DNA from 2 places in the Mycolicibacterium moriokaense genome. Region 1 is predicted to be linked to the other one. Evidence: predicted binding sites of a transcription regulator. Region 1 holds the regulator's gene; the other holds the start of a gene.
The links. The regulator LexA, encoded in region 1, represses DNA repair genes until DNA is damaged. The targets are predictions, from matches to a motif close to CGAACANNTGTTCG.

Region 1 (16,163 bases):
GGAACCGGGAAATCGGCGCTGGCGCTCGCGGTGGCCGAACGCGTCGGCGGCGAGATCGTCAACGCCGACGCCATGCAGCTCTACCGCGGTATGGACATCGGGACGGCGAAGCTGACCGTCGCCGAGCGCCGCGGCATCCCGCACCATCAGCTCGACGTGCTCGACGTGACCGAAACCGCCAGCGTGGCGCGCTACCAGCAGGCCGCCGCCGCCGACGTCGAGGCCATCGCCGGTCGCGGCGCGGTGCCGATCGTGGTCGGCGGATCGATGATGTACATCCAGTCGCTGCTCGACGAGTGGACCTTCCCGGCGACGGACCCCACGGTGCGGGCCAGGTACGAACAGCGGCTCGCTGAGGTGGGCGTCGCCGAACTGCATCGTGAACTCGCCAACGTCGACGCCGATGCCGCCGCGTCGATCCTGCCCACTGACGGACGGCGCATCGTTCGCGCGCTGGAGGTCGTCGAACTGACCGGACGCCCTTTCGCCGCGTCCTTCCCGACGATCGGTGCCCCCCGATGGGACACCGCGATCATCGGACTTGATTGGGAGACAACACTTCTCGATGAGCGGCTGACCGTGCGGACCGGGAAGATGTTCCTCGACGGACTGGTCGGCGAAGTGCGCAGGCTGCTGGATCGTGGCCTGCGCGAGGGCGTGACGGCCTCCCGCGCGCTCGGCTATGCCCAGGTGATCGCCGACCTCGACAGCGGCGGCGACGGATCGGCGGCGCAGGAACCGACGTTCTTCGGAACCCGCCGCTACGTACGCAGGCAGCGGTCGTGGTTCCGTCGTGACCACCGCATCACCTGGTTCGACGGTGCGGCGGGCGACCTCGTCGAGGAAACCCTGCGCGTCTGGCGCGACGTATCCTGAACAGGTGAAGTTCGCCAAAGGGCACGGCACCCAGAACGACTTCGTGGTGTTGCCAGACCCCGAAGGCGGGCTGACGCTCACGCCCGTCGCGGTGACTGCGCTGTGCGACCGTCGCCGGGGACTGGGCGCCGATGGTGTGCTGCGGGTGACCAGGGCGGCGGCCGCGCAGGCAGCGGGCGTCTTCGAGCGGATTCCCGAGGGTGTGGCCCCGGACGACTGGTACATGGACTACCGCAACGCCGACGGATCGATCGCGCAGATGTGCGGCAACGGGGTCCGGGTCTTTGCGCACTACCTGCGGGCGTCCGGCTTGGAAAGCCGTGACGAGTTCGTCGTCGGGTCCCTGGCCGGGCCACGGCCGGTGGTGCTGCACGACTGGGACGCCACCCGTGCCGTCGTGACCGTCGAGATGGGCAAGGCCAACCAGTTGGGCACCGGTGAGGCGATCGTCGGAGGCAGGCCGTTTGCGGGCCTGGCGATCGACGTGGGCAACCCGCATCTCGCCTGTGTCGATCCGGTCATGACGTTCGATGACCTGGCCGCGCTCGACGTGGCGGCGCCGGTGTCGTTCGACCGTGCGCAGTTTCCGGAAGGCGTGAACATCGAGGTGTTGACGGCGCCGGTGGATGGTGCGGTGTCGATGCGGGTACACGAACGGGGTGTCGGCGAAACGCGGTCCTGCGGTACCGGAACCGTCGCCGCGGCCGTGGCTGCGCTGGCGTACGGGGGTGCGACCACCGGCACGTTGGGGGTGCACATCCCCGGCGGGGAGGTCACCGTCACGGTCACCGACGCGAGCAGTTACCTCCGTGGTCCGTCGGTTCTGGTGGCCCACGGCGAGTTGTCCGAGGAATGGTGGCGTGCTGCGCAACGTTAAATCAGATGCATGTGACGCGATGACCATGCAACGCTCTATTCGCTTATGACGTATCCGAAATTCCCTCTCAACGAGACACCCAGCGCGGGTGAACTCGCCCTCGAAGACCGCACAGCGCTGCGCCGTGTGGCCGGTTTGTCGACCGAGTTGGCCGATGTCTCCGAGGTCGAGTACCGCCAACTGCGGCTCGAACGCGTTGTGCTGGTTGGGGTGTGGACCGAGGGCAGCGCGGCCGACGCCGACGCGAGCCTCGCCGAGCTTGCCGCCCTTGCCGAGACCGCAGGCTCTGAGGTGCTCGAGGGGCTGATCCAGCGCCGCGACAAGCCCGATCCCGCGACGTACATCGGCTCGGGCAAGGCTCAGGAGTTGCGCGAAGTCGTGCTGGCCACCGGCGCGGACACCGTGATCTGCGACGGCGAACTGAGTCCGGCCCAGCTCACCGCGCTGGAGAAGGCGGTCAAGGTCAAGGTCATCGACCGCACCGCACTGATTCTCGACATCTTCGCCCAGCACGCCACAAGCCGCGAGGGCAAGGCGCAGGTCACGCTCGCGCAGATGGAGTACATGCTGCCCAGGCTGCGCGGTTGGGGCGAGTCGATGTCGCGGCAGGCCGGTGGACGTGCGGGTGGCAGCGGCGGCGGTGTGGGTCTGCGTGGCCCCGGTGAGACGAAGATCGAAACCGACCGTCGGCGTATCCGTGAGCGAATGGCCAAGTTGCGCCGCGAGATCAAGGACATGAAGACGATTCGCGACACCCAGCGCAGCCGTCGGCTGGCGAGCGATGTGGCGTCGATTGCGATCGTGGGCTACACCAACGCGGGCAAGTCGAGCTTGCTCAACGCGTTGACCGGTGCGGGTGTGCTCGTGGAGAACGCGTTGTTCGCGACCCTCGAACCGACAACGCGCCGTGGGGAATTCGCGGACGGCAGGCCATTCGTCCTGACCGACACGGTCGGATTCGTGCGACATCTACCGACCCAGTTGGTGGAGGCGTTCCGGTCGACGCTGGAGGAGGTCGTCGACGCCGACCTGCTGGTTCACGTCGTCGACGGCTCCGACGTGAATCCGTTGGCGCAGATCAACGCCGTGCGCAAGGTCGTCAACGAGGTGGTCGTCGACCACGAGCGCAAGCCGGCGCCGGAACTGGTGGTGGTCAACAAGATTGACGCTGCAAGCGATCTCGCGCTGGCGCAGTTGCGGCGGGCGTTGCCGGAGGCGGTGTTCGTCTCCGCGCGCACGGGTGAGGGTCTGACGCGGCTGCAGCAGCGGATGGCCGAAATGATCGCTCCCACAGACGCGGTCGTGGATGTGACGATTCCGTACGACCGCGGCGATCTGGTCAACAAGGTGCATGCCGACGGCCGGGTGGATGCCACTGAGCACACCGCCGACGGGACGAGGATCAAGGCTCGCGTGCCGATTCCGTTGGCGGCCAGCTTGAGCGAATACTCGACGTTCTGAGCGACAGCCGAAAGGTCCCCGAATCAACATGATTCGGGGACCTTTGCCGACTGAGGTCGGTTGAGCTAGTGCTGCTCGGCCTCTTGGCGCTTCTCGGCCGTCTTGGCGGCGCCGCGGGCAGCCTCGGCTTCGGCTTCCTTCTTGGCGGCATCGCGCTGCGCGTCGGCCTTGTCCTGCTGGGCCTGGCCCTCCCGGTAGAGGTCGTCGCGGCCGGCGACGGCGCCTGCAACCTCTTTGACCTTGCCTTTGACGCCTTCGACGACGCCCTTGATGGCTTCTTCCGGACCGCTGTTGTTCTCCGACATGGGGTTTTCCTCCTTGTAGTGTCGAGGTGCTGAGATATATCCCCGGACGGAGGAGTTGCTAAACCCGCGGTGGGCTACGTCACGAAGTCAGGTCACGGCCGATGCGCGACGATCACCGGCGGTTCATGCGCCGTGACCGGCGGCAGCTCGCCGTCGAACTTCTCGACCTCGACGAGCACGTGTGCACCGGTACATCCGTGGGCGAGCGATGAGGTACCGACATCGTCGGTGAGCACGTTGGGATTTCCGTGGACGCACATGGCGTCGGGATCGGACGGGTCCAGTGGGTCGAACCACGCACCGGTCGACAGTTGGACGACGCGCGGGCGCAGACGGTCGTCGATCACGACGCCCGCCAGACATGCACCGCGGTCGTTGAAGACGCGCACCACATCGCCGTCGCGTAACCCGCGGTCTGCCGCGTCGGCCGGGTGCATCCGGATCGGCTCGCGCTGCTGAACTTTCGACGCCTGACTGGTCGCGCCGCCGTCGAGCTGGCCGTGTAACCGGGATGCCGGCTGGTTGGCCAACAGATGCAGGGGGTAGGTCGCTGCGCGTGGGCCGCCGAGCCACTCCGACGGCTCGTACCACTTGGGGTGCCCGGCGCAGTCGTCGTAGCCGAATCCGTCGATGTCCTCGGAGAAGATCTCGATGCGTCCGCTCGGTGTGCCGAGCCGGTTTGCGACGGGATCGGCGCGAAAGTCGTCCAGCAGCGTGATTCCGGACTCGGTGGGGAGCCGCAGCCGACCGAGCCGCCAGAACTCCTCGAAGGTCGGCACCACGAAATCCAGTCCGGCGGCCCATTTGTCGTAGAGGTGCGCCAGCCACTGCCTGGCGGTGCGACCTTCGGTGAACTGTTCGGCGAATCCCAGCCTCTCGGCCAGCTCCGCGAATGTCGTGTAGTCGTCGCGGGATTCTGCGTAGGGCTCGGTGAGCGCGGGCATCGCCATGAACAACGGGTCGTTGCGCGAACCCGAATAGTCGTCGCGTTCATAGGACGTGGTCGACGGCACCACGATGTCGGCGTGCTTGGCCATCGCCGTCCAGTACGGTTCGTGCACCACCACCGTGTCCACCCGGCCGAGCGCCCGGCGCAATCGCGGGATGTTCTGGTGATGGTGAAACGGGTTGCCGCCCGCCCAATAGACAAGCTTGATGTCGGGGTAGGTCAAACGCCTGCCGTTGTAGTCGAACTGCTCGCCCGGATGCAGCAGCATGTCGCTGATCGCCGCAACGGGGATGAACGTCTGGACCGGGTTGAGTCCCTGCGGCAGTGCGGGCAACCGGCAGCGCAGCGGTGGTAGACCCGGTTCGTTCATCGACCCGTAGCCGTGACCGAAACCGCCTCCGGGAACGCCGATCTGACCGAGCATCGCCGCCAGCGTGAGTCCCATCCAGGGTGCTTGCTCGCCGTGCCTGGTTCTCTGTAGCGACCAGCTGACGGTGACGATCGTGCGGCACGTGGCCATCCGTCGGGCCAGCGCAACGAGCGTCTCGGCCGGTAGACCGCAGATCGCCGAGGCCCATTCCGGCGACTTCGGTACTCCGTCGTCGACGCCGAGCAGGTAGCGCTCGAAACGTTCGTAGCCGGTGCAGTAGTCCCTCAGAAAGTCCCGGTCGGCCAGGGATTCGGTGGCCAGTACATGGGCGAGCGCCAACATGATGGCGACATCGGTACCCGGTACCGGCGCCAGCCATTCACAGTCGCCGTCGACGTCGTCGCGCAGCGGTGACACCGATACGATGCGGCCTCCCTTGTCGCGGAATCGTCGCAGCGCGTCGCGGGCCGGATGTCCGGTGGTGCCACCGTGATTGATGGCGGTGTTTTTCAGTGCCAGCCCGCCGAAGCACACGAGAAGCTCGGTGTGCTTCACGATGACTTCCCACTCGGTGGATCGCTTGAACAGATCGTCGTGGGTGCCCACCACCCGCGGCATGATGACACCCGTCGCGCCCAGGCTGTAGGAGTGGCGCGAAAAGGTATAGCCGCCAAGGAATTTCAGAAAGCGGTGCACCTGGCTTTGCGCGTGGTGAAAGCGACCCGCGCTGGCCCATCCGTATGAGCCGCCGTATATTGCCTCGTTGCCGTGAATATCGACGACGCGGCGAAGTTCGTCGGCGAGCAATTCGGTCAGTTCATCCCATGACACGCGGACGAATTCGTCGGCGCCGCGCGCGCTGGTGGGGCCGGGGCCGTCCCGCAGCCAACCCCGTCGCACCGCCGGTGTGGCAATTCGGGATCGGTGGCGAATCGATCCGGGCAGATTCCCCAACAACGGAGACGGATCCATATCGCCGTCAAACGGCGTGACGGAGGCGATTTCGCCGGAATCGACGCTCGCGTTGAAAGCGCCCCAGTGCGCGAGGCTTGTCGTTCCGGGGCGCATGAATCCCGAGTTTAGGGCGGTGCGCGATGTGCTGCGCAACGCGATTTCGCGCCTCGCAGCGCGAGATCCAAAGCTTTTCGGTATGACCGGGGTATTTTCTCCGAAGAATGGGCGTGTTCCTTGGTTATTTACAGCATCTAAAGGACAGTTGACGGGCGCGATGCTTTTCATTGAATTTCCGCCGACCGCAGGAGGGTGAATGAGCGGCCAGAAGAGTCGGCGCCGCACGATGATCAGTCGGGTGATCGTCGGTTTGCTGGCGGTGCCGATGGCTGTATTGCTGGCACCGATGGTGTCGGCGCAGCCGGAAGCCGACGCGAATGCTGCGATAACGGCGGCGTGGGAAGCCAGCGGAGGCGACGGCGGCCCGCTGGGTCCCAGAAACGGCGACGTCTATCCCATCGGTGAGGGGTTCGGCCAGAACTTCGCCGGTGGCAAGATCTTCTTCACCCCTGCGACTGGCGCGCATTTCGTGCGCGGCGCGATCTTGGAGAAGTACGAATCGCTGGGCGGTCCCGCCGACAGCGATCTCGGTTTCCCCACCATCGACGAGGGTCCAGGACGGGCGCCGGACAGCCTGAACAGCACGTTCAGCGCCTCAGACAATCCGGTTATCTTCTTCACCCCGGCGACCGGTGCACGAGTCGTTCGCGGCCCGATCAACGCGGCGTGGGACAAGCTCGGTGGCTCGTCGGGAGCCCTCGGTGTGCCCGCTGAGGACGAGGTCTTCCGCGGCGACGTCGTCTCGCAGAAGTTCACCAACGGCGAGGTGTCGTACGACCTGAAGAAGAAGACCTTCACGACGGTTCCGCCTGATCTGGCCGCTCAGTTGGCCGATCTGCAGATCCCCGATGACCCGGTCGCCGCGATCAATGCCGCGCGGCGCGCGGCGGGGGGATCGCTGGGACCCCTGGGCGCGGCCGAAGGCGCGCCGATCCCTGTGGGCAAGGACGGGCAGCGGCAGAACTTCGCCGGGGGAGCGATCTTCTACACGCCTGCCACGGGTGCGAATGTCATGACCAAGCAGGTACTCGCGAAGTACGAGAGCGTGGGCGGGCCCGAGGGCGATCTGGGATGGCCCGTGACCAACGAGGTCGACGGCGGTTACACCACGGAGAGCCGCATGGTCACCTTCGCGGCCGACGACAAGCCCGTCATCTTCTGGACGCCCGAATACGGCGCCGTGATCGTGCGCGGCGCGATGGCAGCGGCCTGGGACAAGCTGGACGGGGCAAAGGGCGCGCTGGGCGCACCAGTGGCCGACCAGACCGAGTCCGGCAACGTCATCACCCAGCGCTTCAGCGGCGGCGTGATCAATTGGGATCGCTCGACGAACAAGTTCAGCACCGAACCGGCCAATCTGGCGTCGGAGCTGTCCGGCCTCGAGGTTCCGGGGCAGACCGCACCGGGCGAGCCGAGCACCTCGCAGGCATCCGATTCCGAGGGCAGCAAGTGGTTCAAATTAAGCTGGTGGTGGCTGCTGGCTCTGGTACCGGTGGTGGCACTCGTCTCGGCGTTGCTGGTGGCGCTGTTCCTGCGGCGGCGCAAAGGTGAGGATCCGTTCGCGGCGGACGGCTCATTTGTCGGCCAGGACGCGCGGTTCGGGGGCGAGCCCGACCACGCCTACGGCACCGCCAGTGCGTCTGAGCAGATGACACCCGACGACGAATACGCCGTCGCGATGTTCGGTGATCGCTACGCCAGCGGGGGACTGGGCACATCGCCGGCCGGCGAGGATCTGACGCCTGACGCGCCACACGAGGACGACCCGTCCCATGAAGACGACCTGTCTCATGAAGACGACGGTGCACACGCCGACTACGACCCGTGGGGTGCGCCGTCACGTGCCGAGGAGGACGAGCCGCGCGACCACGTCGAAGAGACCGACGAATCCGGAGACGACGAAGATCCGGACGCGGTCGACACCGCACCGACGCGCGTCGTCACCGTTGCGCCCCCCGCAATCAAGCGCGATTCCCTCACCGATACCGGGCGACACGCACGGATCGAGATCGAGGAGGAACCCGAGCAGCAGATGGCATTCCATCTTCCGCTCGAGGACCCGAACGAGCCGCCGGAGGGATTCCCGGTCAAGGCGAACACCAAGTTGGGTGTCTACTGGTCGCCCGACAGTCCACAGTACGAGGACGCCGATGCCGAAATCTGGTTCGTGAGTGAGGAACTCGCGGTAATCAACGGCTTCGTTCCCGCCGAGGACAGCTAGATCTTGCGGATCACCGTCACGACCTTGCCCAGCACGGCGGCGTCGTTGCCGGGAATCGGGTCGAAGGCCGGGTTGTGCGGCATCAGCCACACCTGACCGCGCGTGCGCTTGAACGTCTTCACCGTCGCTTCACCGTCGATCATCGCGGCGACGATGTCACCGTTGTCGGCGACGTTCTGCTGACGCACGACGACCCAGTCGCCGTCGCAGATCGCCGCGTCGACCATCGAGTCGCCGACGACTTTGAGCAGGAACAGCGAGCCCTCGCCGACCAGTTCACGCGGTAGCGGAAAGACGTCCTCGACGGCCTCCTCGGCCAGGATCGGGCCACCGGCGGCGATACGGCCGAGCACAGGCACGAACGTCGGTTCCGGAAGAGCATCGGAACCCGCGACCTCGGTGGGGACGATCGAGGGCGGACTGTCGGCGCCGCGGACGTCCACAGCGCGCGGGCGGTTGGGATCGCGCCGCAGGTACCCCTTGCGCTCCAACGTGCGCAGTTGGTGGGCCACCGACGAGGTTGACGTCAGACCGACCGCATCGCCGATCTCCCTGATGCTCGGCGGATAGCCACGGCTGGTCACCGAGGCGCGAATGACGTCGAGGATGGTGCGTTGACGCTCGGTGAGACCCGTATCGAGCCCACCGCGCCCGCCGGTGCCGTCTGTGCCGCCCGGGGTATCGCTGCTGGAGTCCATGGCGCGAATGTAGCCCCCGGCGGCCGATTAATCAAACATGTGTTCGACGCGTGTCGTCTGTCCCGGTGGGCGAGATCTGGGCGGCAAAACTTGTCGGTGGCCCGCGATATCGTTTGGCAACAGTTCGATCACATGTTCTATTAATCGAACACGTGAGCGAGTATGTTCGAACACAAGAGCGAACGATCTTGAACCGGAAGGCAGGAAGATGACAATTCTCGACACGCGGGACATCCAGGCGGCACCGGTGGTCAGGCAGGGTATCCGGCCTGCAGGCGCACGGCGGCGGCCGTCCTCGCGACGCCCGGGCGGCGCGCCGATGAAATACCGAAGCTCCGGCGTCGCCGTATCGCGCGTCGCCCACCGGCGGCGGCCGATCACCCCGGTCACCACCGTCCTGCTGGCCATGGTCGCCGCTGGGATCACCGTGTGGCTCGGGCTCGTGGCTCAGTTCGGCGGTGTCATGGGTGAATCCGCCGCCGTACCGGACCGTCTCGCGGTGGTTCAGGTGCAGACGGGCGAGACGCTGCAGCAGGTCGCGGGCCGGGTAGCGCCCGATGCCCCGGTGAGCCGCGTCGTCGACCGGATCCGCGAACTCAACCAACTCGACTCCGTGGCGGTCCACGCCGGCCAGACGCTTATCGCGCCGATCGCCTGACGGTGTGTCGTGAGCGGTGAAAATCCAGGCCGCACAAGGACATTCGGAAGCGCAGCAACGGACTTTGTGCCAATCAACACGAATCTGGGCTGGCAGACCCCCGCGCAGGTACGCTCGAAGGCGTTCGGGTTAGTCGTTTGTTGGCGCGGCGAAGGAGCGGTGATGCACTGTCCGTTCTGTCGTCATCCCGATTCCCGGGTGGTGGATTCGCGTGAAACCGACGAGGGCCAGGCGATTCGACGTCGCAGGTCGTGCCCGGAATGTGGTCGTCGCTTCACCACGGTGGAGACCGCGGTGCTCGCGGTGGTCAAGCGCAGCGGTGTCACCGAACCGTTCAGCCGGGAGAAGGTCGTCAAGGGCGTTCGCCGCGCGTGCCAGGGTCGCGACGTCGACGACGATGCACTGAACCTGCTGGCCCAGCAGGTGGAGGACGCCGTGCGGGCCACCGGTTCGCCGGAGGTGCCCAGCCATGAGGTGGGGCTGGCGATACTGGGCCCGCTGCGGGAGCTCGACGAGGTCGCGTATCTGCGCTTCGCCTCCGTCTACCGCGGCTTCACCTCCGCAGAGGACTTCGAGCGCGAGATCCAGGCGCTGCGGGAGCACCGCAAGTCGCCGCAGCCGGCGCAGGGCTGATCCGGCCCGTCAATCGATCTGCTTCGTCCCGTCGCTGACGACGCGGCCTGCAACTCGCACCCAGCCCTCGGGGCTCCACTGGGTGTGGATCACCGAACCCTTTCCTTGCACGATCTCGAGATCGCGGCTGAGGTAATCGGTGATGCGGACCGCGGCGGCGCCGGTGGCCTCGTCCTCGGGAACGCCGAGATGGCTGGCGAACATGCGGGAGCGGATCTTTCCGGCCGGTTCGTCGAGCCAGGTCCACAGGTAGTGTTCGACGTCGTCGGAGTAGTCAGACGGATCGGCCGCCATCAGGTCGTCGACAGAGGCAAGGTCGTAGATCGCGAAGTCCGGTGCCCATTCCGCACGTGCGCTGACGGCCGCCAGATCGTCGTCGTAGGTGACCTGCACGATGCCGGCGGGCACCTGAAGCGTCTTGATGGGATGCCCTTGGTCGCGCAGCCACCACGACGCGCCCACAGTCGGGTGGCCGGCGAAGGGCAATTCGACCGCCGGTGTGAAGATCCGGGCGTGTGCAGTGCTGGTTCCGGTTTGCGGCAGATCGATGAAAATCGTTTCGCTGTAACCCAATTGAGTAGCGATCCGTTGGCGATCGGCGGGGGTGACGGTGCTGTTGTCGACAACACCCAGCGGATTGCCGTAGTTCCCCTCGGGGTCGGTGAACACCCGCAGCACTGTCACATCGATGGCCATGGCCCGATGCTACTTCTTGGCTGCGTGCTTACCGAAAGAGTTCTTAGGTCGCGCTGCGTTCGTCGTGATCCATCGCGTCGAGGACGGCGACCCGCGTGTCGACGGAACCGGAGATCTCATCCGTTCTGCGGCCCTCGCGCAGCAGTCCGCGGAGGTAGTCCTGGTCGTAGACGGCGGGTTCGGTGGAACTGATGAACTGCTCCACCACTTCGACGAACCGGTCGGGGTCGTCGTGGAACGGGAAGTGTCCGGACCCTTCGAAGATCTCCAACCGCGAGCCGGGCATCGCGGCGTGTGCCATGCGGGCGTGGCTGACCGGTATCACCGAGTCGCGGGATCCCCAGATCAATTGCACCGGAACGGATTGGGTCAGATAACAGCGGTCCAGCATCGTGACGACCTGACCGCGCCAGTCCACGACGGCGCGCAGTGTGCGCGCAAACGCCGACGACGCGGTCGGCTCCGGCAGGTCCGCGAGGATCCGAAGCACGTCGGGAATGTCGCGCCCCAGCCCGGTCGACCCGAACACCGCACCGGCGACCCGCCCGACGACCTGCAGCGCGGGCAGGACCATCGGTAGGCGCAGCAGTGCCAGTGCTTCACTGCCCATCGGCAGCGAAGCAGCCCGCAATGCGATGTTGACGTCCTGGGTCACCCCGCCTGCGCCCACGAGGATCAGCCGTTCGACCAATTGCGGGAACTGGTAGGCGAACTGCATCGCCACGCCGCCGCCGAGCGAGTGCCCGACCACCGTCACCTTGTCGACGTCGAGCACGCTCAGCAGATCTCGCATGCCGTTGGCGTAAGCGGCCACCGAGTAGTCGGCGCGTGGCTTGTCCGACCTGCCGTGGCCCAGCAGATCCGGCGCGATGACGGTGAAACGCTGCGCCAACTTCGACTGGACGGTCTCCCAGGTGGTGGAGTTGTCGCCGATGCCGTGGATCAGCAGGATCGCGGGTCCGGATCCCGCGGTCCGGAATGCGCGCCGGTACCCGTGGATGGTGCGGAACTCCAGTTCGGGTGTGAGTTCCCGGACGGGGCGCAGGTTGGTCGTTCGCGCGGCCATTGCGACAACTTAGCTGCCCTCACGGAGTGGCGCTATCTGACGTCGTCGTCCTTGCCCTTGTCCTGTTGCCGCAGGAACCTCTCGAACTCCGCACCGAGCTCCTCGCCGCTGGGCAGGTTCTCGTCGTTGGCAAGCAGTGACCGGTTCTCCTGGGCGGCGGCGAACGCGTCGTACTGTCGTTCCAGCGCGGCGACCACCTGGGCCACTTCGGCGCTGGCCTCGACCTGTTCGTTGATCTTCATCAGGATCTCTGCGCCCGCGGCGTCCAGCGCCTCCAGCGGAATCTGCAGTGACGCGCTCTTGGCGACCTCGGCCAGCAGGACCTCCGCGGCGGCGGGGTAGTCGGTCTGGGCCAGATAGTGCGGCACGTGCACGGTGAAGCCGACGACCTCGTATCCGTGCTGCGACATCCGGAACTCCAGCAGGTTCGACACGCTGCCCGGCACCTGCACCTCGCCGACCCACGGCTGGTGTTCGGCGATGAGCTCCTTGTCGTTGGAGTGCGCCGTCAGCGTGATGGGCCGGGTGTGCGGGACGGCCATCGGGATGGCGCCAAGACCGATCACGCGGCGCACGCCGAGCCGCTCGGCCAGCAGCCGCACGGCGGTGAGGAAACGCTCCCAACGCAGGTCTGGCTCCAATCCGGCAAGCAGCAGAAACGGCGTGCCGACGCTGTCACGCAATGCGTAGAGACTGAGCTCGGGGTCCTCGTAATGGGTGAAGTGGTCGGTCTTGAAGGTCATCAGCGGGCGCCGCGACCGGTAGTCCAGCAACTCGTCGATGGCGAACGAGGCGACCAACTCGGTGTCCAGAGTGTTCTTGAGGTGCTGGGCCGCCAGCCGAATGGCGTGCCCGGCGTCGGAGAAACCCTCAAGCGCGTGGATCATCACCGGGCCCCGACCATCCGGCGAGGTCAGCTGGGGTGCGGGGAACTCGAGCTCGTACATGCCGGTCTGATCCGGCTGGTAGTGCTGCTCGGGCTGATCCGCTTGGTCCGCCATGGTTCTCGCCTCCTCCACGGTCTGTCGATGAACTTCTTCTCATCGTCATAACCAGTGTGGCTTATGTTGCGTTCCCGTTCGCCTCGCACCCATGCATCGAAAGTTCAGCCCAATTCTGTGCGGCTGTGTGGTTGGGCGCCAGGAGCCTGCGATTACGTGCGGAACTGATTCAGCGCGCGCAGCTTGTTCATCACGTCGAGCGCCGCGACTTTGTAGGCCTCGGAGAAGGTGGGGTAGTTGAACACGGCGTCGACGAGGTACTCGACCGTCCCGCCGCAGCCCATGACGGCCTGCCCGATGTGCACCATCTCGGTGGCGCTCGTGCCGAAAATGTGCACGCCGAGCAGCTTCAGGTCGTCCGTCGACACGAGCAGTTTGAGCATGCCGTAGGAGTCGCCGGCGATCTGGCCCCTGGCCAGCTCGCGATACCGCGACACCCCGACCTCGTAGGGGATCGCATTGCGCGTCAACTCGACCTCGGTGGCGCCGACGTAGGACACCTCGGGAATCGAATAGATGCCGATCGGCTGTAGGTCGGTCATGCCCTTGGCGGGTTCACCGAACGCGTGGTATGCGGCCAACCTGCCCTGGTCCATCGACGTGGCGGCCAGCGCCGGGAACCCGATGACGTCTCCCACGGCATAGATGTGGTCGACCGAGGTCACGAAGTTGCTGTCGACCGTGATGCGCCCACGCGCATCGGGTTCCAGGCCCGCGTTGGCCAGGTCGAGGTGCTCGGTCTGACCCTGCCTGCCCGCGGAGTACATCACCGTCTCGGCCGGAATCTGCTTGCCGCTTGCCAGCGTGGTCACGGTCCCCGCGGCGCCGACGTCGACGGCGGTCACCTCCTCGCCGAAGCGGAACGTCACCGCGAGGTCGCGCAGATGGAACTTCAATGCCTCGACGATCTCGGGATCGCAGAAGTCGAGCATGTTGTCCCGCTTTTCGACCACGGTCACCTTGGTACCGAGGGCGGCGAACATGGATGCGTACTCGATGCCGATCACACCGGCGCCGACGACCACCATGGTGGCCGGTAGCGACTTCAGGTCGAGAATGCCGTCGGAGTCCAGAACACGGTCTTCGTCGAACTCGACGCCGGCAGGGCGGGCCGGTTTCGTGCCGGTGGCGATGACGATGAATTCGCCGCTAACCGTGGTGCGTTCGCCTCGAGTGGGCTCCTCGACCAGCACCGTGTGCGCGTCGATGAACCGACCGTGACCTTGAATGAGATCGATGCGGTTACGCATGAGCTGCGACCGCACCACGTCCTGCTCCTTGCCGATCACGTGGGACGTGCGGGCCAGCAGGTCGGAGGGGGTGATCTTCTCCTTGACGCGGTAGCTCGCGCCGTACAGCTCCCGCTGGTTCATGCCCGTCAGGTAGACGACGGCCTCACGCAGCGTCTTCGACGGGATGGTTCCGGTGTTCACGCAGACGCCGCCGAGCATCCTGCCGCGTTCGACCACCGCCACCGTCTTGCCGAGCTTCGCCGCGGCGATCGCGGCCTTCTGGCCGCCAGGACCTGAACCGATGACGACGAGGTCGTACTCGAGCATGGAACCCATGGGAAAGGTGTACGCCGGTTGCGCAAAACTTGCACGTCGACAAGCGTCAACGGCACGTCAAATTAATCGTCTGTTCCCAACTTCCGCCCGGTATGCGCGCCTGACCGGCGTCTAGCCCCTCCGATGAGACGATGGCGCCGATGGTCAACACGCTGTCGCGACACCTGCGCGGATGCGCGCTGGTGATGGCAGCCGTGTTGCTGGCCGCGTGCAGCCGGGTCGTCGCCGGGACGGTGCAGCCGGTCGGCTCGGTGGCCGAAAATCCGCCGGTTCCGATCGCGGACCTGCTCGTCGAACCCGGCCAGTTCCCACCCCGGTATCCGGCAGCCGTGCTCGACGATGCCGCGTTGCACCGCGCCGTGGCTGACATCGACGGAGTGCCGACCGGCGCCGCCGTGACACCTGCGGACTGCACGCCGCCGGTGCTATGGCACAGCGAAACGGCGGGGGTGGAAGGGGTCGACAGCGATACCGCGAGCAGGCTGATCCTCGTTGTAACCCGGCCGGCGCCGCCGCTGAGTGAACGGCTGGATCAGCTGCGCAGGTGCTCCTCGTTCACCGTTGGGCAAGGTAAGGACGAATCGACGGTCAGCTTGACGGTCCTGCCGGCCCCGCCGGTCGACGCCGACGACACCTACGCCGTCGAACAGAGGGTCACGACACCGGAATCCGAGCGCACGGTGCTCACATTCGCCGCCCAGATCGGCGATACGCGCGTGAGCGCGACCTGGCTACAGGAGCCGGCGGTCGACGAGCCGGACACGGTGGCGCTGGACCGGTTGTTCAGCGACGCCGTGGTGAAGCTGCGCCGCGACGGCTGAATCAGAGTCGTCCAAAACCGCGGTTATCCCCAACCGCGGATTCATCCCCACGAACGTCCGCCACAGCGTTCTGGCGGGCGGGGAAGTGGGTGCCTGCAACGACGGTGGGAGCATGACATCGCAACCGCCCGACTTCCACCTGAACCGGCCCGGCGTACTGATCGCCGCGTTACCCGCTGTGCTGGGCTTCGTGCCCGAGAAATCCCTCGTCCTGGTCACCGTCGACCGCGGGGAGATGGGATGCGTTATGCGCGTTGATCTTTCCGACGAGGTGACCGCCTCCGTCGAGCACATCGCTGAGGTGGCCGCCGGCGCGGAGCCCGATGCGGCCATTGCCGTCATCGTTGACGAGGCGGGCGCGAACTGCCGGATGTGCAACGACGATTACCGCCGGCTGGCGGACTCGCTGGCCTCGACGCTGGCCGACTGCGGTATCGAACTCCTCGCCGCGCACGTCGTCGACCGGGTGGCCGCAGGCGGGCGCTGGCACTGTGCGGACGGCTGCGGCCTGGCAGGCACCGTCGAGGATCCGGCTGCGTCACCGCTGGCCATGGCCGCGGTGCTCGACGGGCGCAGGCTGTACGCGCGGCGCGCGGAGTTGCAGGAGGTCATCGCCATCGCCGACCCGGCCCGCACCGACGCCCTGGCGGCTGCGATCGGCAGCTGCGACGTGGACCGGCCGGACGCCGAGGTCCGTCGTGATGTCGAAGCGGCGATCGCGGCGGCGGCGGACGCGGCAGACGGCCGGGCGCTGTCCGACGACACCGCCGCGAGGCTGGCGTGCGCGCTGTCGGATCCGCTGGTGCGCGACACGCTTTTCGCGTTGGCTATCGGGGAGAACGCCGGGCAGGCGGAGTCGTTGTGGGCCGAGTTGTCCCGCACTCTTCCTGCG
Region 2 (16,163 bases), 1.1 Mb from region 1:
CCGCCTTTGCGGCGCCGCAGTCCGGGCAGCTCCAGTCGTCGGGAATGTCATCCCAGCGGGTGCCCGGGGCGATACCGTCCTCCGGCCAGCCTTTGGCCTCGTCGTACTCGAATCCGCACTGCACGCAGACGAAGAGTCTGTAGTCCATGTCGTTTCCTTTCTCGGTATCGACTCTGCGCTCAGGGCGAGGTATTGGGCAGTTTGAGCGCCCTGGGCGCAGAGTCGATGGGGCTAAACGGTTGTGAAGTCGACCTTCTCGCGGACTGCGCAGTCCGGGCAGCACCAGTCGTCGGGAACGTCGTCCCACGGGGTGCCCGCCGGAAATCCTTCGCGCGGCGCACCTTTCGCCTCGTCGTAGAGGTAGCCGCAGCCGGGGCACTTGAACATGCTCATGCCGCCACCCCGTACTTGGCGAACACCTTGTCGCGCACGCGCGGGTGCACGTTCACCTTGGTGATGTCGCCGTTGTAGTGCTCGATCACCCTGTGGTCCATCATCTTTCGCCACAGCGGCGGGAAGTAGGTCAGCGAAATCATCGATGCGTAACCACTGGGCAGATTCGGTGCGCCCTCCATGCTGCGCAGCGTCTGATAGCGACGCGTCGGGTTGGCGTGATGATCGCTGTGCCGCTGCAGGTGGTACAGGAACAGGTTGGTGACGATGTGGTCGGAGTTCCAGCTGTGCACCGGGGCGCACCGCTCGTAGCGACCGCTTTCGGTCTTCTGGCGCAGCAGGCCGTAGTGCTCCAGGTAGTTGACGGCCTCGAGAAGGGTGAACCCGAACACCGCGGAGATGAGGATGTATGGAATCAGCGCAAAGCCGAAGACCGCGATCAGGATGCCGTAGAAAACCACCGACATCGCCCAGGCGTTGAGTACGTCGTTGGACCAGTGCCAGGGACTCTTGCCCTGCCGGCGCAGTCGTGCGGCCTCCAACTGCCACGCCGACTTCAAGCTCCCCCACACACTGCGCGGCAGGAACTCCCAGAACGTCTCACCGAATCGGGCCGACGCGGGATCCTCCGGGGTGGCGACGCGCACGTGGTGGCCGCGGTTGTGCTCGATGTAGAAGTGGCCGTAGAGCGTTTGCGCCAACGTGATTTTCGCGAGCCAGCGCTCCAATTCGTCCTTCTTGTGGCCCATCTCGTGGGCGGTGTTGATGCCGACGCCGCCGAGCATGCCCACCGACAGCGCCAGGCCGATCTTCGCCGGCCAGCTCAGCCCACCGTCAAAGCCGAGCCAGCTCAGGTTCGACGCGGTGAACAGGTAGGCGCCCAGGATCACGCTGGCGTACTGGAACGGTATGTAGAGGTAGGTGCAGTAGCGGTAGTACTTGTCGTTCTCCAACCGCTCCATCACCTCGTCGGGCGGGTTCTGCCCGTCGGGCCCGAACCGGAGGTCGAGTGCAGGCAACACGATGTAGAGCAGGATCGGGCCGATCCAGAACGGCACCTGTGCCGCGCCGTGCCAGCCCCACTGGTTGAACGCCCACACCAGCGGCAGCATCACGAACAGTGCCGTCGGCGCGATCAGTCCCATCAGCCACAGGTAGCGCTTCTTGTCCCGCCACTGGGCGACTTCGACGTCGGACATTTGCGTGGTCACTAGTGCCTCCCGAGGTGAGTGCCATCACGATTGGAGTTGACTCTAGCGTTCATTTTGTCGCCTGTCTAGACACTAGACACTATTTTGTAAAGTTCATACGCGCGATTTGGGCGTGCGGAGTCACGCTGAGCGAGACCCAGCACGCCGAAATCGCAGGGTTACGAGACCTGAGCGGCCTCGCGACGGCCGAGCACCGAGTGGCGGCGGCCGTAGAGGAAATAGACCACCACGCCGACGGCCATCCAGATGAGGAATCGGACCCAGGTCAGCGCGGTGAGGTTGAGCATCAGCCACAGGCACGCCACGATCGCGGCTATCGGCAGCGCGGGCACTCCCGGCACCCGGAAGCCGCGATCGAGATCGGGACGGGTGCGGCGCAATATGATCACGCCGGCCGACACCAGCACGAACGCGAAAAGCGTGCCGATGTTGACCATCTCCTCGAGCTTGTCCATCGGGAACACCGACGCCGCCACCGCGACCAGCACACCGACGATGAGGGTGATGCGTACCGGCGTGCCATGGCGTCCGGTCTTGGCCAACGACCGCGGCATCAGACCGTCGCGGCACATTGCGAACAAGACCCTGGTCTGGCCCAGCACCAGCACGATCACGACTGTCGTCAGCCCTGCCAGCGCGCCGATCGAGATCACCTTGGCCGCCCAGTGGACACCGTTGGCGGCGAATGCGGTTGCGAGGTTTGCCTTTTCACCGGCTTCGCGTAGCTCGGTATAGCTCACCATGCCCGAGAGCACCACAGCCACCGCGACGTACAGGACGGTGACGATGGCCAGCGAGGCCAGGATGCCGCGCGCCACGTCCCTCTGCGGGTTCTTGGTTTCTTCGGCGGTGGTGGCCACGACGTCGAAGCCGATGAAGGCGAAGAACACGATCGAAGCGCCCGCGAGCACGCCATACCAGCCGTAGGTACTCCCACCGCCGCCGGTGACCAGCGAGAACAGCGACTGGTCGAGTCCGGCACCGCCCTCGCCACCTTCGACGGCTGGCGGGATGAAAGGAGTGAAGTTAGCCGTCTTGATGTAGAACGCACCCACGGCCACGACCAACAGCACGACCGCCACCTTGATCACCGTGATCACGAGGCTCACCTCTGCGGAGAGCTTGGTACCCCACGCCAGGATGGCGGTGACGACCGCGATGATCAGCAGGGCGCCCCAATCCACGTGCAAGCCACCGAAATCCGCTGTCCCACCACCGAACTCGAACACCGTGCCGAGGTAACTCGACCAACCCTTGGCAACCACGGCTGCCGCCACGGCGAACTCGAGGATGAGATCCCACCCGATGACCCACGCGATGAACTCGCCGAAGGTCGCGTACGAGAACGTGTAAGCACTGCCGGCCACCGGCACCGTCGACGCGAATTCGGCGTAGCACAGTGCGGCCAGCCCGCAGGCGATCGCCGCGATGACGAAGGAGATCGAGATCGCTGGGCCGGTGATGTTGCCTGCCGTCGACGCGGTGATCGTGAAGATGCCGGCGCCGATGACGATCGACACCCCGAAGACGGTGAGGTCCCACCAGTTCAGGTCCTTGCGCAGGCGAGTATCGGGTTCGTCGGTGTCGGCGATGGACTGCTCAACCGACTTCGTCCTGCGCGTCATCGGCTTTTCCTTCCGAGGTCTGTGGCTGGAATGTACCGAGTACTGTGCACCCGATGGGGCGGAGTTATAAACACGCCATCGTGATCGGGGGCAGCCTGGCCGGGCTGTGCGCCGCCCGGGTACTCTCCGACGACAGCGAGCACGTCACCGTCTACGAGCGCGACGAGTTGCCCGACGGTCCGGCGAACCGGCCCGCCATTCCCCAAGGCCGGCACGTGCACATGCTGATGGCGCGCGGAGCCCAGGAGTTCGAGAGCCACTTCCCCGGCCTGCTCGACGACATGGTGGCCGACGGCGTGCCGATCCTGGAGAACCGGCCCGACTGCATTCATTTCGGCGCCGCGGGTCACGTGCTGGGGACCGCGCATCGGCTGCAGGACAAGTTCACCGCGTATGTGCCCAGCAGACCGATGCTGGAGTGGCAGATCCGGCGGCGCGTCCAGGCGATCGAGAACGTCGGCATCATCCACGCGACGGTGACCGAGCCGACCTACGACGCGGCAAGCCGACGGGTGACCGGTGTCCTGCTCGACTCCGGCGAGACGGTATCCGCAGATCTCGTCGTCGACGCGGCGGGCCGGGGTACCCGGCTGCCCAACTGGCTCGAGAAGTGGGGCTACCCACGCCCCCACGAGGAGACGGTCGACGTGGGCATCTCCTACGCCAGTCAGCGCGTTCGGGTTCCCGACGGCCTGCTGACCGAAAAGGTCGTGGTGGCAGGCGCTTCTCGGGATCAGCCGCTCGGCGTGGGCATGCTGCTCTACGAGGACGGCATCTGGAACGTGACGACGTTCGGGGTCGCAAAGACCGAGCCGCCGCGGGACTTCGCGCAGTGCTGCGATCTCGCCGACGACGTCCTACCCGGGCACGTGTCGTCGGCCCTGCGGCAGGGCACGCCCCTGGGCGAGATGGCGTTCCACAAGTACCCGATCAGCCGGTGGCGTCGTTACGACAAGCTCGAGCGCTTCCCCGGCGGCATCTTCCCGTTTGGCGATGCCGTCGCGAGCTTCAATCCGACCTTCGGGCAGGGCATGACGATGACGGCCATCCAGGCGGCGAACCTGCGCGGCGTCATCGAGTCCGGGGAATCGGACATCGCCGCTCAGCTGGCGAAGGCCACTGCCAAGACGACCTATCCAGTGTGGATGATGACCGCGATCGGCGACCTGACCCTGCACAACGCGACCGGTGAGATGCCGCGCTGGTACAAACCGGTCGGCGGCCTGTTCGATCAGTTCCTCGGTGCCGCGGAGACGGATCCCGTACTGGCCGAATGGTTTCTGCGTCGGTTCAGCCTCCTCGACAGTCTCTACATGATTCCCTCGGCTCGCCTTGTCGGCCGCACCATCCGGCACAACATACGGCTGTGGTTGTCGGAGCACTCCGTCACGTCGGCCAGGCGCCGCAACCTGGTTGCCGGTCGATAAGGCGTCCGCGTACCTTGGTCGGTGGAGACCACCATGACTTCGCTGACCCGGCCGCTGAGGGATATCCGTGACGTCGCATCGTGCGATATCCCCTACTGGTTGCCGCCCGGCGGTACCGACAACGGCGTGTGGGCAGATACCTGGGAGTTGCTGGCCGACATCGAATTCGCCGATGTGACAACGGTTCTCGATCTGCTCGCCGCGGCCGACATCGGCGGCTACGCCGCGATACCCGGCGGTCGGCGTGCCCGTGCGCGAGGGCCGGTGCCCTACACCCTCTGGATCGACGCGGCGCAGTACGGCGCGGCCGAGGAGGTTCTGATCAGGTTCATGCAGAACCGAGACGCGCGGCTGGCGTTCTAGATACCCACCGTGGCCCGGAAGAGCCTCGTCGGACTGTCGGCGGCCAGCCGGATCGGCCCCTCGTCGGCGGCGACCCACGCCGCGGAGCCCCTGTTCAGCGTGACATTGCCGCCCTTGGCGTGCACCACCGTCGAGCCCGTGGTGCACAACAGGATCTGCGGCCCGTCATGGCGGCTCGGGGCGTCGATCTCGTGACCCAGGTGCTCGCCGTCGATGCGCAACTCCGAGACCGCGAACTCCGGAGCCGGGGTGTTGTACACCAATTCGATGCCGTCCTCGGTGACGGTGGGGCGGATCAGGTCCTCACTTGCCGGGGTGAAGTCGAGCACACGCAACAGTTCGGGCACGTCGACGTGTTTGGGGGTCAGGCCACCGCGCAACACGTTGTCGGAGTTGGCCATCACCTCGACACCCACACCGTGCAGATAGGCGTGCAGGTTTCCCGCAGGCAGGTAGATCGCCTCGCCCGGCTGCAGGGTGATGCGGTTCAACAGCAGGCTCGCCAGCACACCGGCATCGCCGGGATAGCGCTCGCCGAGTTCGAGTACGGTCTTGGCCTCGGCGGCGAATTCCTTTTTGCGCGAACGCACATAGTGGATCGCACCTTCGATCACCGCGGGCACCAGCACGTCGAGATCGGGCTGCGGCGCGGTGATCCACGTGGTGAACAGCGCCCGCAGACCGTCCGCGTCGGGCTGGCCGACGAGCAGACCGACGTACGGGTCGAGATCCGTCACCGCCAGCGCCCGAATCAACTCGATGGTGCGCTCCGCGGGGCGGAATCCGGCGAGCGCCTCGAATTGTCCGACGGCGATGAGGATTTCGGGCTTATGGCTGGGGTCGCGGTAGTTGCGGTTCGGCGCGGACACGGGGATGCCCAACTTGTCCTCGCGGGCGAAGCCCTCCGCCGCCTGCTGCGCGCTGGGATGCGCCTGAAGCGAGAGGGGTTCGTCGGCCGCGAGCACCTTGAGCAGGAAGGGCAGTGTGTCACCGAACCGGCCGCGCACCGCAGGCCCAAGCTGCCCCTCCGGATCATTGCGCAGCGTCTCGAGCAGGGACCGCTCACCGTCTTCGGTCTCCAGCCATGCGGGATCACCCGGATGGGCGCCGAACCACAGCTCGGCCTCTGGATGCGCTGTGGGACTTGGTCGTCCGGTGAAATCCGCAATCGCGGTACGTGATCCCCAGGCATAGGTCCGCACCGCGCCACGCAGCAGGTTCACTTGCTCAACCCCGCACCAGCTTCAGGTAGACGGCTGCCATCTCCATGCGAAGCGCCAGCATGGCCAGTTGTTCTTCCAGACGTCCGGGCCGCACCACGGCCACGGGTGCAAGCTCACCCGCAGGGGTGTCCGGCGTCTCCGGCACGTCCTCGGCGTTGATCACGTCGACGTCGTCCAGGCCGGCGATCCTGGCGATCACCACCGGACGCTCGGCGTCGGTGGCGAGCACGAAGGTGCGCACCCGCGGTGGCAGCGGACCGTCGATCTGCTCGTCGTGAAATATCGACTGCTCCCGACCCGGTGCATCGCCCATGCCACTGCGCAACGCCACCAACGCATCCGCCAGTCCCACCGCGGCCACCACTCGGTGGGCGACCCGCAACATGACGGCCGCGACGTGGCGCGCCAACACCAGAGTCGCCGCGTTGTCGCCCGCGATGACGACATCGCAACCGTCCATCCGCTCGGCCAACGCCTTCGCGGGATTTGTGAAGAGTTCGCGTCCGGCGCTGTTGCGCAACGCTTCTGAGTCCAGTTCGTCAGCCAGCGTTGCGAGATCCACCTGCAGCCCCGGGTCGACCGCATGCAGTGTCGCCAGGCCGGCGGCGAGATAGCGCGCGAAGCCGAACTCGTCGGGCACCCACACCCGCGGCGCCAACGCGACGGACCGTCCCGCGGTGGCGTCGCGCAGCGGTCCCTCATACGGCGCGACGACGACGACGCGAGCACCGCGACGCACGCCGGTGGCGGCGGCGGACACCAGCGCGGGATCACCGGGGTCGTCGCCCGCGACGATCAGCACGTCCAGCGCGCCGATCCACGGCGGCACCTCGGGGGCCACGACGATCGGCGCGGCCACCGAACCACCGAGCGCGGCGGCGAGCAAAGAGCCTGCGGTTTCGGCGTTTCCGCGGCCCGCGACCCAGATCACCGTGCGTGGCGGCTGGTCGCTCTGCAGCTGATCCAGCTCCCCCTCGTCGAGGGCCGCGGCGGTTGCGCGCACCTGAGCACCGGCCATCGCCGCCGCACGAAGCGAACCGTCACGGTCGGCGGTCAGCAGGCCTTCCACATCGTCGAGGTCGACGACCGAGTGGGTTGCGTTCACGTCGCCGCCTCGGATTCCGCGCTGACGATCTGCGAGATCTGCCCGACTATCTCGTCGACTTCTTCTGTGGTCCGTGCTTCGACGTTGAGCCGCAGCAACGGCTCGGTGTTGGACGACCGCAGGTTGAACCACGACCCGTCGCCCAGATCGACTGTGACACCGTCCAAGTGGTCGATCGAGTGGATGCGGGAATTGAAGGCCAACAACACTTCGTCGACGCGCGCCCCGGCGTCGGCGACGGTGAAGTTGATCTCGCCGGACGCCTCATAGCGTTGGTAGTCGGCCATCAGGTCAGACAGGGGCCGATGCTGCTCCCCCAGTGCCGCCAAGACGTGCAGCGCCGCGAGCATGCCGGAGTCGGCTCCCCAGAAATCGCGGAAGTAGTAGTGCGCCGAGTGTTCTCCACCGAAGATCGCGCCGGTGTCGGCCATCAGCGCCTTGATGTAGGAGTGGCCGACGCGCGAGCGCACCGGGGTGCCGCCACGCTCGGCAACGAGTTCGGGCACCGCCCGCGATGTGATCAGGTTGTGAATCACCGTAGCGCCGATTTCGCGACCCAGCTCCCGCGAGGCGACCAGCGCCGTCACCGCCGACGGCGAAACCGGTTGGCCCTTCTCGTCGACGACGAAGCACCGGTCCGCGTCGCCGTCGAACGCCAGCCCGATGTCGGCGCCTGTCCCAAGCACGAACGCCTGGAGGTCGACGAGGTTCGCGGAGTCCAGCGGATTGGCTTCATGGTTGGGGAACGTGCCGTCGAGTTCGAAGAACAGCGGTGCCAGCGTGATCGACGGGATCGGCCCCAGCACAGCGGGAGTGGTGTGGCCGCCCATTCCGTTGCCTGCGTCGACGGCGACCTTCAGCGGCCGCATCTCGGCCAGACTGACCAGCGACCGCAGAAATTCTCCGTAGTCGGCCAGCACGTCGCGGTCGGAGATCGAGCCGCGGGGCCCGTCGAAGGCAGGGACCCCGGCGATGACGTCCTCGCTGATCGTCGTCAACCCCGTGTCCTTGCCGACCGGCTTGGCTTCGGCCCTGCACAGCTTGATGCCGTTGTAGGCGGCCGGGTTGTGGCTCGCGGTGAACATTGCGCCCGGACAGTCGAGCAGCCCGGAGGCGAAGTACAGCTGGTCGGTGGAGGCCAGGCCGATGCGCACCACGTCGAGACCCTGCGCGACGACGCCCTCTGCGAAGGCCTCCGAGAGCGCGGGCGAACTGTCGCGCATGTCGTGGCCGATGACCACCGAGGTGGCGTTCTCACCGCGCATGAGCCGCGCGAACGCGCCGCCGACCTCGCGGACGAACGGCTCGTCGATCTCGTCGCCCACAAGGCCTCGCACGTCATACGCCTTGATGACGCGGTGGACAGCCGCGGCGGGCCGGGACATACAACTCCTCGAGACGTGGACTTTGCGCCAGCCTAGCCGCCGAGCGGCCGCCACATCGCGAGTAGTCCTCGCCTCGGCGGCCCGCTAATCAGGCGGATCTGGCAGCACCCGCAGATGGCCACGTCGCCGCCCCGTGGTTTCCGGCCGACGGGTCGGCGGCGCCATCAGGGCCCCGCCGGACATACCGGTGACGGGGTCGGAAAAACCGGCGGCGACTCCGTTCATGGGCGGTGGCACATCGCGGCCTTCGCGCACCGCTTCGGCCAGCGCCACCAGATCGTCCTCATCGGGGTGCGACGGCAGCGGACCCGCGTGGCGGACAAGCTCCCAGCCGCGCGGGGCGGTGATACGGCTGGCGTGCAGGACGCAGAGATCCCACGAGTGCGGCTCGGACACCGTGGCCAGCGGACCGACGACTGCCGTTGAGTCGGAGTACACAAAGGTCAGCGTCGCGACCGCATAGTGGGGGCACCCGGGCCGGCAGCAGCGACGGGGAACGTTCACAGCGAGAGGCTATCGTGCGCAAACGGCGCACGCCGCCGGACACGCGCGCCGTCGGAGTGTCGATCTCCAACCGTTACGATCTTGTCGTGCCCGAGCGCAGACGCCTGCGATCTCGCCGCGGCCGCGAAATGCGCGGGCCGCTCCTACCCCCGACGGTCCCCGGATGGCGCAGCCGCGCCGAGTTGTTCGACATGGCCGTGTTGGAAGCCTATGAGCCGATCGAACGCCGTTGGCAGGATCGGGTGTCCACTCTGGACATCGCCGTCGACGAGATCCCCCGCATCGCACCGAAGGATCCGGACAGCGTGCAGTGGCCGCCGGAGGTCATCGCCGACGGGCCGATCGCACTGGCCCGGCTGATCCCGGCCGGCGTCGATGTGCGCGGCAACGCGACCAGGGCACGAATAGTGTTGTTCCGCAAGCCGATCGAACGACGGGCGAAGGACCCCATTGAACTTTCGGAATTACTTCACGAGATTTTGGTGGCACAGGTGGCCACATACCTGGGGGTCGAACCCTCCGTCATCGACCCCACGATCGAAGACGAGTGAGACGTAACGGCTAGATCACGCCGCGCTTGAGGCGACGGCGCTCGCGCTCGGAGAGGCCGCCCCAGATGCCGAAGCGTTCGTCATGTGCCAGTGCGTAGTCAAGGCACGCGTCGCGCACCTCGCAGCCCTGGCAGATGCGCTTGGCCTCGCGGGTGGAGCCGCCCTTCTCCGGGAAGAACGCCTCGGGGTCGGTCTGGGCGCACAGCGCCTTCTCCTGCCAGAGGTCGTCCTCCGGCGTCAGCGTTGCCGGAATCGTCGGCGCCACCTCGACCGGGGTGGGCACCAGACTCAACTGGGGACGCCGCGGCGTCTCGAACGGTGCCGGTCCCGTATCGGTGTGCGGCGCGCTGTCCACTGAGCCGAGCAGTCGGTCGTCGAACCGGACCACATGATCGAAATCGCTGTACTCAAAAGACATTTTCCGCCTCCTCACCTGGTGTCGTAGATCGGTAAAACAGAGCCCCACTATTGTTCTGTGCGGCCATCTCAATTCGAACATATGATCGAATCTCGGTCTGCGACACCGAAACCGGCCGGCCAACCGCGAAATGACACTGGTGTGATTACACACGCGTTAGCTGCCGTGGTCAAGCGCTGGAACAGAAATTCATACCATTCCGTGACCCGAATTCGGCGCGTCGAGATCTCGGCGTGTCTGTCACACGAACGGCCACATGCTCTTGCCGGCCCCGGACGGCCTAATGTCGATCAATGTGAAGGTCACCGTTTTGGTTGGCGGCGTCGGCGGCGCGCGCTTTCTGCTCGGCGTGCAGCACCTTTTGGGGCTGGGCCAATTCGGGGATTCGGAGAATCCGTCACCGCACGAGTTGAACGCCGTCGTCAACGTCGGTGACGACGCGTGGATGTTCGGTGTGCGCATCTGCCCGGATCTTGATACGTGCATGTACACCCTTGGCGGCGGGATCGATCCGGAGCGCGGGTGGGGCCATCGCAATGAAACCTGGCACGCCAAGGAGGAACTCGCCGCCTACGGCGTGCAGCCGGATTGGTTCGGCCTTGGCGACCGCGATCTCGCCACCCATCTTGTGCGCAGCCAGATGTTGCGTGCCGGATATCCGTTGTCACAAGTCACCGAAGCCTTGTGCAGCAGATGGTCACCCGGTGCACGGTTGCTGCCGGCGACTGACGATCGCAGCGAAACCCACGTCGTCATCACCGATCCCGAGGACGGCGAGAAGCGTGCCATCCACTTCCAGGAGTGGTGGGTGCGTTATCGCGCTCAGGTACCCACGCACAGTTTCGCGTTCGTCGGCGCCGACAAGGCGACCGCCGGTCCCGGTGTCGTCGAGGCGATCGAGACCGCGGACGTTGTACTGATCGCCCCGTCCAATCCGGTGGTGAGCATCGGATCGATCTTGAACATTTCGGGGATCCGCGGCGCACTGCGGACGACGACGGCGCGGGTCATCGGCTACTCCCCCATCGTCGCCGGTAAGCCGTTGCGCGGCATGGCCGACGAATGCCTTTCGGTCATCGGGGTGGCCAGTACCTCCGAAGCGGTCGGGGTGCACTACGGAGCCCGCAGCGGTACCGGCATCCTCGACGGCTGGTTGATACACGAGGGAGACCACGCCGAGATCGAGGGCGTCGAGGTGCGTGCAGTGCCGCTGCTGATGACGGATTCGGCGGCCACCGCCGAAATGGTGCGCGCCGGTTTCGATCTGGCCGGCCTCAAGCTGGATCCGCCGCGATGACGGAGCACGGGTCCGCCGCGGCCGTCGAATTACTGCCTGTCCCTGGGCTTCCCGAGTTCCGCCCCGGTGACGACCTCGCGGGCGCGATCGCCGCCGCGGCGCCCTGGCTTCAGGACCGCGACATCCTGGTGGTCACCAGCAAGGTGATGTCCAAGTGCGAAGGACGCATCGTCGATGCGCCCGTCGACCACGAAGAGCGAGACATTCTGCGGCGCAAGCTGATCGATGCGGAGGCTGTGCGGGTGCTGGCGCGCAAAGGCAAGACACTGATCACCGAGAACGCGCTCGGCCTGGTGCAAGCAGCCGCGGGAGTGGATGGTTCGAACGTCGACTCTGCGGAACTCGCACTGCTGCCCACCGACCCCGATGCCAGTGCCGCCGCCCTGCGGGACGGGCTGCGTGAACGCCTCGGTGTCACTGTCGGTGTGGTGGTCACCGACACCATGGGTCGCGCATGGCGTAACGGACAGACCGACGTCGCGATCGGAGCGGCAGGGCTGACGGTGCTGCACGGCTACGAAGGGTCGCGTGATCGGCACGGCAACGAGTTGATCGTCACCGAGATCGCCATCGCCGACGAGATCGCCGCGGCAGCCGATCTCGTCAAGGGCAAGCTGACCGATATCCCGGTCGCGGTGGTGCGAGGACTATCGCTGGCCGACAACGGGTCCACCGCGCGTGACTTGGTGCGAGCCGGCGAGGAGGATCTGTTCTGGCTGGGGACCGAGGAGGCGATAGCACTCGGCCGCAGCCAGGCCCAGCTGTTGCGACGGTCGGTGCGGCGCTTCAGCGATGAGCAGGTGCCGCCCGAGCTGATCGAGGCGGCCGTCGCCGAGGCGCTCACGGCACCGGCACCACACCACACGCGACCGGTCCGGTTCGTATGGATGCGTGATCAGGCCGCACGGTTGGCTCTGCTCGACAGGATGAAGGAGAAGTGGCGAGCGGACCTGACGTCCGACGGTCGACCTGCCGATGCCGTCGAACGCCGCGTAAGCCGCGGCCAGATCCTTTACGATGCGCCCGAACTCGTGATCCCGTTCATGGTTCCCGATGGGGCGCACAGCTATCCCGACGCCGAACGCACCGCGGCGGAGCACACGATGTTCACCGTGGCGGTCGGGGCCGCGGTGCAGGCGCTACTGGTGGCCCTCGCAGTCCGCGGTGTTGGCAGCTGCTGGGTCGGGTCCACTATCTTCGCCGCGGATCTGGTGCGTGACGAGCTCGATCTGCCGGGCGACTGGGAGCCGTTGGGCGCCATCGCGATCGGTTATCCGGACGAGGGTTCGGGGCCGTCGGGACCACGCGATCCGGTGCCGACTGACGACCTGCTAGTCACCCGATGAGCCCGCACGCGTCGGCGGTCGACCTATTGACTGAATGGCGGGCACCCGATCCCGGACAAGACACCCTGCGGCACGCCGTATTGGCGTTCCTGGCAGCGCGTCCGGATGGTTGCCTGCGCTCATGCGCGCCGGGGCACGTGACCGGCTCGGCGTTGGTCGTCGATCACACGGGAACGCAGGCGCTGCTCACTTTGCATCCGCGGATCGGGCGGTGGTTGCAACTCGGTGGCCACTGCGAGGAATCCGACTCCGACATCGTCGCCGCCGCACTACGGGAGGCCACCGAGGAGTCGGGTATCGACGGTCTGGAGATCGATCGATCGCTGGCGGCGCTGCACGTGCATCCCGTCACGTGCTCGCTCGGTGTGCCGACACGCCACCTCGACATGCAGTTCCTCGTGCATGCGCCGGCAGGCGCTGAAATCGCGTGCAGCGACGAGTCATTGGATCTGCGGTGGTGGCCCCTCGACGGGCTGCCCGAGGATTGCGATTTCGGCCTCACCCAACTTGCCGCGGCGGCCCGCAGCCGGATGTGATTTCGGCGTGCTCAGTCACGCTCAGCGAGACTCAACACGCCGAAATCGCTTAGATATCAGTCGAGTAGCGGATGCCGCCGTCGGGAATCGTCACACCCGGCCACACCCGCGCACCACGCAACAGCTCGCAGCGCGCGCCGATGTCGGCACCATCGCCGATCACGCCGTCGCGGATCAGCGCCCGAGGCCCGATATGCGCGCCGAACCCGATGATCGACCGCTCGATCACCGCGCCGGCCCCGACCTTGGCGCCGTCGAAGATCACCGCACCGTCCAGCCTTGCGCCACCGGCGATCTCGGCGCCGCGGCCGACCACCGTGCCACCGATCAACAGCGCACCCGGCGCGACGCTCGCGCCGTCATGGACCAACTCCTCGCCGCGGTGGCCGTGCAACGCCGGTGACGGCGCGATACCACGCACCAAATCGGCCGACCCGCGGACGAAATCCTCGGGGGTGCCCATGTCGCGCCAATACGTGGAATCGACGTAGCCGCACACCCGAAGTCCGTCGGCCAGCAGCGCCGGGAACACCTCCCGTTCGACGGAGAGCGCGCGTCCCTTCGGAATCCGATCGATCACCTCGCGCTTGAAGACGTAACACCCCGCGTTGATCTGGTCGGTGGGCGGGTCCTGCGTCTTCTCCAGGAACGCGGTGACCACACCTTCGGAGTCGGTGGGCACACAGCCGAACGCCCTCGGGTCGCCGACGCGCACCAGATGCAGCGTCACATCGGCGTTGTTGCTTTCGTGGCTGTCCAGCAGCGCATTCAGGTCGACGCCTGACAGCACGTCGCCGTTGAAAACCAGCACGGTGTCGTGCCGCAGCTTCGACGCCACATTGGCGATGCCGCCGCCCGTCCCGAGGGGTTCCTCCTCCACCACATACTCGATCTGCAGGCCCAGCTTCGACCCGTCGCCGAACTCCGATTCGAACACCGACGCTTTGTACGACGTGCCGAGCACCACGTGCTCGATGCCCGCATCGGCGATCCGCGAAAGCAGATGGGTCAGGAACGGCAGCCCCGCGGTGGGCAGCATCGGTTTGGGCGCCGACAGCGTCAGCGGGCGCAGCCGGGTGCCCAAACCACCGACGAGTACGACGGCATCCACGTCAGCCGGATTCATCAGCGCCGTCCTTTCGCCTGTTTCCGCCGGGCATTGCGCACTACCAGCCCCGCCCGGGCGGAGAGAGCGGCCCTGATCGTCCACCGCAGCGGCGCCTGTGACCAGTGCGAATAGCGATCTGCCAGGAAAGTGTAGGTACTGGCGTGGTGGGCCGCCAAGTTGCGTGCGGGATCCCGACCGGCCGCGTGGCCCTTATCGTGCAAAATCTCGGCCGAGGGCACATACACGTTCTGCCAGCCCGCCCGAGCCAGGCGATCTCCCAGGTCAACGTCCTCCATGTACATGAAATAGCGCTCGTCGAACCCCGCTACCTCCTCGAACGCCGACCTTCGCAGCAAAAGACACGAACCGGAAAGCCAGCCGACGGGTCGTTCGCTCGGCTCGAGCCTGGCCTGCCGGTAGGCCGCGGTCCACGGATTGGTCCGCCACAGCGGCCCGACGACGGCGTGCATACCGCCCCGGATGAGGCTGGGCAGGTGACGCGCCGACGGGTACACGGTGCCGTCCGGGTCGCGGATCATCGGCCCCAACGCACCCGCTCGCGGCCAGCGGGCCGCCGCATCCAACAGGATGTCGATGCTGTTCGGTCCCCACTGGACATCGGGGTTGGCGACGATGAAGAAGTCCGAATTCTCGGAGATCGGCTCAGCTGCACCGTCTTTCAAGAACTCGTCGACCGCGCGGTTGACCGCGGTCCCGTAACCGAGGTTCGCACCGGTGCGCAACAGGCGCACGTTGTGATACCGCTCGAGTGCCTCCTCGGGCGCGCCGTCGGTGGACCCGTTGTCGGACATGACGACGGTCACCGCCCGATCGGTGGCGTGCGACAACGACGCCAGAAACCGGTTCAGATGCGGCCCCGGTGAATACGTCACCGTCACCACGACTAGTTCGTCACTCACCTAACGGCTACCCACTCGACTCACGGCTAGAGGTTAACTGTGCTCGGCGAGAGCGGCGGCAAGCGCTTCGCGCCACGGCCGCAGCGGGGTCAACCCGGCCTTCTCCGACAATCGTGACGACAACACCGAATACGCAGGTCGGGGGGCGGGTCTCGGGAAGCGGCCGGTGTCGACCGGCCGCACCCGGGCGGGATCGGCGCCCACGCCCTCGAACACCGCCTGTGCCTGCTCGAAGCGGCTCGCCTGCCCGGCGTTGGCGGCGTGCAGGATCGGTTCCCGAATGTTCCCCTCGGCGACCTGGAGCAGCGCGCCCACCAGATCGGCGGCATACGTCGGTGACCCCACCTGGTCGGCCACCACATCCACCGGGCCATCGCCTGCGGCCAGGCGGCGCATCACGGCCACGAAATCGCCACCGTCGCCGCCCTCGTAGATCCACGCCGTCCTGACGATGTGCGCGTCGGGCATTGCTGCCAGCACCGAGAACTCACCCGCGAGCTTGGTACGCCCATACACGCTGAGCGGTCCCGTCTCATCGTCGATCTCGTACGGGCGGTCGCCGTTGCCTGGAAACACATAGTCGGTGGAGATGTGGATGAACTCGGCTCCGGCCCGTGCACAGGCCTGCGCGATGTTGGCCGGCCCCACGGCGTTGACGGCATGCGCGCGTTCCTCATCGGACTCGGCAGCGTCGACATTGGTGTAGGCCGCGCAGTTGATCACCACGTCACCTGGCTCGATGAATCGCTCC

Region 2: cofD (2-phospho-L-lactate transferase) is a predicted target of LexA. The motif match lies at 10,280-10,293, and genes of this name have one in related genera.

The regions. Positions count from the first base shown of each region.
Region 1 is NZ_AP022560.1:4,055,515-4,071,677, reverse strand. It holds gene miaA (tRNA (adenosine(37)-N6)-dimethylallyltransferase MiaA) at 1-876, shown strand, start outside; gene dapF (diaminopimelate epimerase) at 881-1,753, shown strand; gene hflX (GTPase HflX) at 1,799-3,214, shown strand; gene mbp1 (microaggregate-binding protein 1) at 3,280-3,519, opposite strand; gene G6N43_RS19950 (molybdopterin guanine dinucleotide-containing S/N-oxide reductase) at 3,612-5,906, opposite strand; gene G6N43_RS19945 (LGFP repeat-containing protein) at 6,106-8,130, shown strand; gene lexA (transcriptional repressor LexA) at 8,127-8,828, opposite strand; gene G6N43_RS19935 (LysM peptidoglycan-binding domain-containing protein) at 9,037-9,486, shown strand; gene nrdR (transcriptional regulator NrdR) at 9,649-10,119, shown strand; gene G6N43_RS19925 (PhzF family protein) at 10,129-10,815, opposite strand; gene G6N43_RS19920 (alpha/beta fold hydrolase) at 10,859-11,881, opposite strand; gene G6N43_RS19915 (proteasome assembly chaperone family protein) at 11,914-12,882, opposite strand; gene sthA (Si-specific NAD(P)(+) transhydrogenase) at 13,035-14,441, opposite strand; gene G6N43_RS19905 (hypothetical protein) at 14,591-15,271, shown strand; gene G6N43_RS19900 (DUF4192 domain-containing protein) at 15,384-16,163, shown strand, end outside.
Region 2 is NZ_AP022560.1:5,196,136-5,212,298, forward strand. It holds gene G6N43_RS25310 (rubredoxin) at 1-148, opposite strand, end outside; gene G6N43_RS25315 (rubredoxin) at 232-393, opposite strand; gene G6N43_RS25320 (alkane 1-monooxygenase) at 390-1,592, opposite strand; gene G6N43_RS25325 (amino acid permease) at 1,763-3,229, opposite strand; gene G6N43_RS25330 (FAD-dependent oxidoreductase) at 3,283-4,656, shown strand; gene G6N43_RS25335 (hypothetical protein) at 4,690-5,019, shown strand; gene manA (mannose-6-phosphate isomerase, class I) at 5,016-6,242, opposite strand; gene G6N43_RS25345 (TobH protein) at 6,247-7,347, opposite strand; gene G6N43_RS25350 (phosphomannomutase/phosphoglucomutase) at 7,344-8,732, opposite strand; gene G6N43_RS25355 (DUF3499 domain-containing protein) at 8,817-9,236, opposite strand; gene G6N43_RS25360 (metallopeptidase family protein) at 9,365-9,787, shown strand; gene G6N43_RS31135 (WhiB family transcriptional regulator) at 9,798-10,205, opposite strand; gene cofD (2-phospho-L-lactate transferase) at 10,501-11,502, shown strand; gene G6N43_RS25375 (coenzyme F420-0:L-glutamate ligase) at 11,499-12,848, shown strand; gene G6N43_RS25380 (NUDIX hydrolase) at 12,845-13,384, shown strand; gene manB (mannose-1-phosphate guanylyltransferase ManB) at 13,434-14,513, opposite strand; gene G6N43_RS25390 (glycosyltransferase family 2 protein) at 14,510-15,412, opposite strand; gene rfbD (dTDP-4-dehydrorhamnose reductase) at 15,446-16,163, opposite strand, start outside.